3 regions of the Vibrio campbellii CAIM 519 genome follow, and region 1 is predicted to be linked to each of the others. Evidence: predicted binding sites of a transcription regulator. Region 1 holds the regulator's gene; each other region holds the start of a gene.
What was found. Region 1 encodes PurR, which represses purine synthesis genes. Its sites were predicted from a motif close to TNANGNAAACGTTTNCNTNA; they were not measured.

Region 1 (2,195 bases):
TTTTAGTCCTTGAGTCTCGAAGTCAGAAGATGTTTGTCGGTCAGCTCGAATGTGAAGTTGGTTGTTTACGACTAGCGCAAACATCGTTTCATCAGCGAAGAGCCCGAAGCCGCCAAACATTGAGCGCGACTTGATATTACCAAGTGCCTCAAACAGCTTCATTGAGTCTTTGAGTATCGGTTTATCCATGGTGTGTTATCTCGGTGTAATTAATATTACGCCACCAAAAATCAGGTCCGAGAGATTAGCAAATGCATGCAGACACAATGTCATTAAAGGGTAAACTCACTTAATGCATATTTGCCATCGGTAACCCCGCTACCTTCCATCTAATTCGATGGTTCAGGCCGGAGGCTTTGCGTCCCACCCTTTCGAATGGTTTGCCCTGTGCGTGACCATTTGAGAATACTTCGTATATTGAATTAACATCACGTTTCAAGTACCAAAGTGTGATCTTGGTTCAGTTAATAGTGCTATTTTGGTGTGTTTAGTTTCATATTTTGGACTGCTTAATTGCCATACTAAAGCTTGATGTAGGAAATGGGCTACAAGTGAGTTAAAACAGCAACTTATCTTAGCTTTTGATTGTATAAGCGATGTCGAATGTTTCAAAAAAGTTATTTTACGCAATAAAAAAGCGCCCCGAAGAGCGCTTTATAAAAATTGAGGTGAAATTAGTTCAATTTCTTAACTGTATTGCGAACTACGATCTCTGGCTGCATCTCAAACACACGCTTTTCGTGCTCTTTGTCTTTGATGCGCTCTAGTAGAATTTCAAACGCGTTTTTACCCACACGACGTTTCGGTTGGTGGATCGTTGTTAGCGGCGGTGAGAAGTACTCAGCAAGCTCAATGTTGTCGTAGCCGATAACGGAGATGTCATCTGGTACTTTGATGCCATTTTGTTGTAGACGGCTCATCAACCCTAACGCCATTGTATCGTTAAAGCAGAATACAGCAGTTGGGCGTTTTTCCATTGCAGTGATGTTGTCTGCAGCAAGTACTGCTGTATCACACTCGAAGTTACCTTCAAGAACCCAATCTTCGTTTATTGCAAGATTTGCTTCAGCCATTGCACGACGGTAGCCTGCGATACGCTCTTGGCACGCTGCCTTTTCAAAGTGGCCACTCAAACATGCGATGTCAGTATGACCGTTGTCGATCAGGTATTTCGTCGCGATGTAACCGCCTTCTTCTGAGTTATCAATGATCTTATCTGCCTGTGAGCTTTCTGGGCCCCAGTCCATTACCACTTTAGGAATGTCTGAATGGCGATCAAGCATCTCTTTTAGCTCTTCCGTCAAGTCAGAACACATTACTAGGATGCCGTCTACGCGTTTCTCAGCAAGCATGCGGATGTAGTCACGTTGTTTCTCGTAGATACCACCAGTGTTACATAAGATCAGTGTGTAACCTTGACGGTAACAGTAGCTTTCAACACCATCGATCACTTCAGAGAAGAATAGGTTGGTTGATTGAGTAACTAACATACCGATAGTACGAGTAGAGTTGCATTTCAAACTACGAGCAACAGCACTTGGCGCGTAATTGAGCTCATCCACTGCTTTCATTACTTTTTCTTGAGTGGTCTCTGCAACAAAGCGAGTTTTGTTAATTACGTGCGAAACTGTTGTGGTAGAAACGCCGGCTAAGCGAGCAACGTCTTTAATAGTGGCCATAAATGATGTCCTGTATCGAGCTACTGAATACCGTAGTGAAGACAACCATACGTTTAGGGTCTTGCGCAAACCGAGCAACTGCAGAAAGGGCATTGCTGAGATATTTGGCAGCGGTTGTTCCGAAATCGGTATAAAAATGTTTGTAGCAACATTTGTTGCTGAAACGCCTATTCCTGTCTTACATAAATGAGAAATAGGTCAGCAATCATGTTAAGAAAACACGAAAACCGCTATATTTCAGCGGTTTACATATAAATCATATTTAATCGTTTGCGCTCACATTTTAGACTGATGTGGGCAGACTGGCAATATTTTCAGCGGTTGTTTTGTGCCTTTGAGGTCACATTTTAACGGCTAAATTTGTTGGGTTTCTATGAGCCAGATTAAAAATAAACGAATAAAATAGGGAGCCTAAATAGCAGGCTCCCTAAAATAGGCGGCAATTATTCACCAAGAAGGTAGGTGCTGTCCAGTTTACAGAATGCAATTAATAGTTGCGCAACGCTAACATAGAAG
Region 2 (2,195 bases), 370 kb from region 1:
TTGAAGACATCAAAGCTGCTGCGTTAGTTGAAAACTCACAAGGTAAGATCAGCCACCTAGCTGATACTCAATCGACGCTAGAAGCACTAAATCCTGATATTCCAGTGAGCTTTGTTAACGTTTAATTTATAAGCTTTGCTTAACAAAAAAGAGCCCAATGGGCTCTTTTTTGTTCCAACAACGTTTTATTACAATAGTTCCGTTAGTCGATTTGCCGCTCTTTCCAACGCCAAATTTACAACCTTCGTAATTTCCGGGTATTGGTTCTCTGGATCATCCCAATCAACGTCTTCTGGCAACAAAACTTCTTCTAGGATTTGATGCTCCATTACGATCTTATTGTTACTCAGATCAACAAGCGTAACTTCTGCATTCACATAGCCACGAGGCGACGAAAGAGGGATAAATCCGTAGTAGTCACGCAGTGTGCCCGCCGCCATGGTTTGGATAACAAGTAGGTGTGTAGCTTGATACTGCTCCTTGACGACAGAAACATCGTAATCGAAGTAACCTTTTTTGCGTTTATCTTTCGGCAGTTTATGTTCGTCGGTCGCTTCATAATACTCTGGGAGAATCACACTGTGGCTTCCGCGGCTCTCAATCAACTGCGCAACCTTGGACTTACCTACTTCAAACTTATCATGCGTTAGTGATTGAATATGAGATTCAACGCTATCAGTCACCATTTCGTTGATAGCCATGTCCAATAGGCCTTCACCGCCTGCACGATGCGCATACATTTCTGGTGGCTGAACAAACGCAACAGCGATATTTTTGTCTCCCCCGGTTTGCCAAAAGTCTGACGGAATGTCCATCGCTTTTCGAGAGACACACCCAGACAAAAGCATTACTGCAATAGCACAACCGATAATTCTTATATATTTCATTATTTTACTGCTCCTTTTTATAGAAGCGATGAAATCTATCAATATGAAATATATTCTCAACACAAAGAATCACTAATTTTGATTCATTACATAGTAATTATTACAACCTAAGATGCTCAGCGATGACGCAAACGTTTGCATCATTTTTAAAATTCAGTATGATCCCCTGCAAATTCGGTTTCATCACTTTATTTTGTAAGGGAACACTATGTTCGGTACTGCTACAAGCACTCATGCTACCCGTGTATTACTTTTAGGCTCTGGTGAGCTTGGTAAAGAAGTGGCAATTGAATGCCAACGTCTTGGTTTAGAAGTGATCGCGTGCGACCGTTATGCCAATGCGCCTGCGATGCAAGTGGCCCATCGTAGCTACGTCATCGACATGCTTGATGGTCAGGCACTGGAAGAGATCATTAATAAAGAACAACCTGCTTACGTGGTTCCTGAAATTGAAGCTATCGCGACAGATAAATTAGTCGAATTAGAGGAAAAAGGCTTGAACGTTGTTCCCACAGCAAAAGCGACTAAATTGACGATGAACCGTGAAGGCATTCGCCGCCTTGCTGCTGAAGAATTAGCTCTAAACACTTCCCCTTATCAGTTTGCTGATAGTTTTGAAGACTTTAAAGCCGCTGTTGAGCATGTTGGTATTCCATGTGTCGTTAAACCAGTCATGAGCTCCTCTGGCAAAGGCCAAAGCGTGATCAAAACAGAAGAAGATGTTCAGACAGCTTGGGAATACGCGCAAGAAGGCGGCCGCACAGGAGCTGGACGCGTGATTGTTGAAGGATTTATTGACTTCGATTACGAAATCACACTGCTAACGGTACGCGCCGTTGATGGCGTACATTTCTGCGCCCCGATTGGGCACCGCCAAGAAGACGGAGATTACCGTGAATCATGGCAGCCACAAGCCATGTCAGAAAACGCCATCAAAGCAGCTGAATACACGGCAGAGAAAGTTGTGAATGCACTAGGTGGCTACGGCATCTTTGGTGTGGAACTGTTTGTTAAAGGCGATAAGGTCATTTTCAACGAAGTATCCCCTCGTCCACACGATACCGGTATGGTAACCATGATATCTCAAGAAATGTCTGAGTTTACGCTTCATGTACATGCATTTACAGGTATGCCGATCAACAATATTGTTCAGTATGGACCATCAGCATCAGCGGTAATTTTAGGGCAAGGTACATCAACTGATATCCGATTTGATAATCTTTCCAAAGCAATGGCTCAGCCACAAACTCAAGTTCGGTTGTTTGGTAAGCCTGAAATTGATGGTCGCCGTCGCTTGGGCGTTGTTTT
Region 3 (2,195 bases), 350 kb from region 1:
AACACGGATACCAGACGTTACGAATGGGCTGCGTGGGTCGTTTGGAACAGAGTTCTTGTTTACTGTGATGTTTGCTGCACCTAATGCTGCATCTGCATCTTTACCAGTGATGTCTTTGTCGATTAGGTCAACTAGGAATAGGTGGTTCTCAGTACCGTTAGAAACGATCTTGTAGCCACGCTCTTGGAATTGACCGACCATTGCTTTCGCGTTTTTCACAACGTTAGCTTGGTAAGCTTTGAATTCAGGCTCCATCGCTTCTTTGAACGCTACCGCTTTACCAGCGATAACGTGCATTAGAGGACCACCTTGACCGCCAGGGAATACTGCTGAGTTCAGCTTCTTGTAGAGCTCTTCACCTTCGTTAGAAAGGATAAGACCGCCACGAGGACCTGCTAGCGTTTTGTGCGTAGTCGTAGTTACTACGTGAGCGTGTGGAACTGGTGTTGGATACTCGCCAGCTGCGATTAGACCAGCAACGTGTGCCATGTCTACGAATAGGTAAGCGTCAACTTTGTCCGCGATTTCACGCATGCGTTTCCAATCAACGATTTGTGAGTAAGCAGAGAAACCACCGATGATCATCTTAGGCTTGTGCTCAAGCGCTAGCTGTTCCATCTCGTCGTAGTTGATTTGACCTGCTTCGTCGATACCGTAAGGAATCACGTTGTAGTGCTTACCAGAAAAGTTTACTGGAGAACCGTGAGTTAGGTGACCACCGTGCGCTAGGCTCATACCTAGAACTGTGTCGCCTGGGTTTAGAAGCGCCATGTAAACTGCGCTGTTTGCTTGAGAACCTGAGTGAGGCTGTACGTTCGCGTACTCACAACCGAACAGTTGGCATGCACGATCGATTGCCAGAGCTTCAGCTTTATCTACGTACTCACAACCGCCGTAGTAACGCTTGCCTGGGTAGCCTTCAGCGTATTTGTTCGTTAGCTGAGAACCTTGAGCTTCCATTACACGTGGACTTGTGTAGTTTTCAGAAGCGATTAGTTCAATGTGTTCTTCCTGGCGAAGTGTTTCTTCCTGGATAGCTGCGAACAGTTCCGCATCGTAATCTGCGATGTTCATATCACGCTTAAGCATCTGTATCTCCTGATTCAGATTGGTACTGAAAGTTGCAAAAAAACTGGATAACGACCTAACGCAAACGTTTTCGTCGACCTAATGGCGCGCATTCTACATAATTTGATCTAGGTCATAAAGAGAAATTTACAATTTTTCTCATGCAGTTTTTCCATGGTGACAAGCAAGAAATATCATGACGATGTTGCAATCGTTTAACCATGATCCGTTGACTGTCAATTTTGTGCTTTACACCCTGTAAAACGACAATTACATAGGTTTACCGCAAATTTTACCCTCTAGCTACCGAAAAGATCATCTTTTTACTACTATGCACGCCCGATTTATCACTAACGACTGCATAATAGATGGAAAAACACTCAAGAAAAGAAGACTGGATGGCAATTCTTACGGGGACCTTTTTGGTCGCTCAAGGCGTTTTCTTTCTCCAATCCGCGAACCTCTTAACCGGAGGCACCACAGGATTGGCTCTGCTTATTAGCCAATTTACACCTTTTACGTTTGGTGTGCTGTACTTTTTAGCCAACTGTCCTTTTTACTTGCTAGCATGGAAACGCTTCGGCCGTCATTTTGCGATTAATAGTGCAATTTCTGGCGCTTTGGTTTCTATCTTTGCGGATAATCTGTATTTGCTGATCTCACTCGAGTCGATTAATGAGATTTACTGTGCAGTTGCTGGCGGGCTGTTGATGGGCTTGGGTATGTTGATCCTGTTCCGTCACCGTTCAAGTTTGGGTGGCTTCAACGTGCTGTGCTTGTTCATTCAGGACAAATTCGGTATTTCGGTCGGGAAATCTCAGATGGCGATCGACGCGTGTATTTTGTTTGCGTCTTTCTTCTTCGTCACACCTTGGGTGATCGGCTTATCGATTCTTGGCGCCTTCGCACTGAACCTTGTACTTGCAATGAATCACAAACCGCATCGCTACTCAGTAAGTTACGGTTCATAGGATGAAAAAATAAAAGGCTTTGGGGAGCACTCCAAAGCCTTTTTTAGGACCGGATTCTTTAGGGGAAGCTTAATTTTAACCTTCAATCAGCAAGATGCGAGTTTCGTAAGGACGCAGTACTTGGTGATTGGAAGCAATCGCGCTGGTCGCATTCTG

Region 2: purT (formate-dependent phosphoribosylglycinamide formyltransferase) is a predicted target of PurR. The motif match lies at 1,011-1,030, and genes of this name have one in related genera.
Region 3: glyA (serine hydroxymethyltransferase) is a predicted target of PurR. The motif match lies at 1,146-1,165, and genes of this name have one in related genera.

Annotation. Positions count from the first base shown of each region.
Region 1 covers NZ_CP015863.1:1,162,528-1,164,722, forward strand. Annotated here, with positions in the region: gene A8140_RS05570 (TfoX/Sxy family DNA transformation protein) at 1-189, opposite strand, end outside; cyclic di-GMP riboswitch class I at 306-395, opposite strand; gene purR (HTH-type transcriptional repressor PurR) at 675-1,679, opposite strand; gene torD (molecular chaperone TorD) at 2,123-2,195, opposite strand, start outside.
Region 2 covers NZ_CP015863.1:1,537,461-1,539,655, reverse strand. Annotated here, with positions in the region: gene cdd (cytidine deaminase) at 1-125, shown strand, start outside; gene A8140_RS07250 (putative periplasmic lipoprotein) at 189-887, opposite strand; gene purT (formate-dependent phosphoribosylglycinamide formyltransferase) at 1,096-2,195, shown strand, end outside.
Region 3 covers NZ_CP015863.1:807,812-810,006, reverse strand. Annotated here, with positions in the region: gene glyA (serine hydroxymethyltransferase) at 1-1,089, opposite strand, end outside; gene A8140_RS03845 (YitT family protein) at 1,437-2,039, shown strand; gene treC (alpha,alpha-phosphotrehalase) at 2,115-2,195, opposite strand, start outside.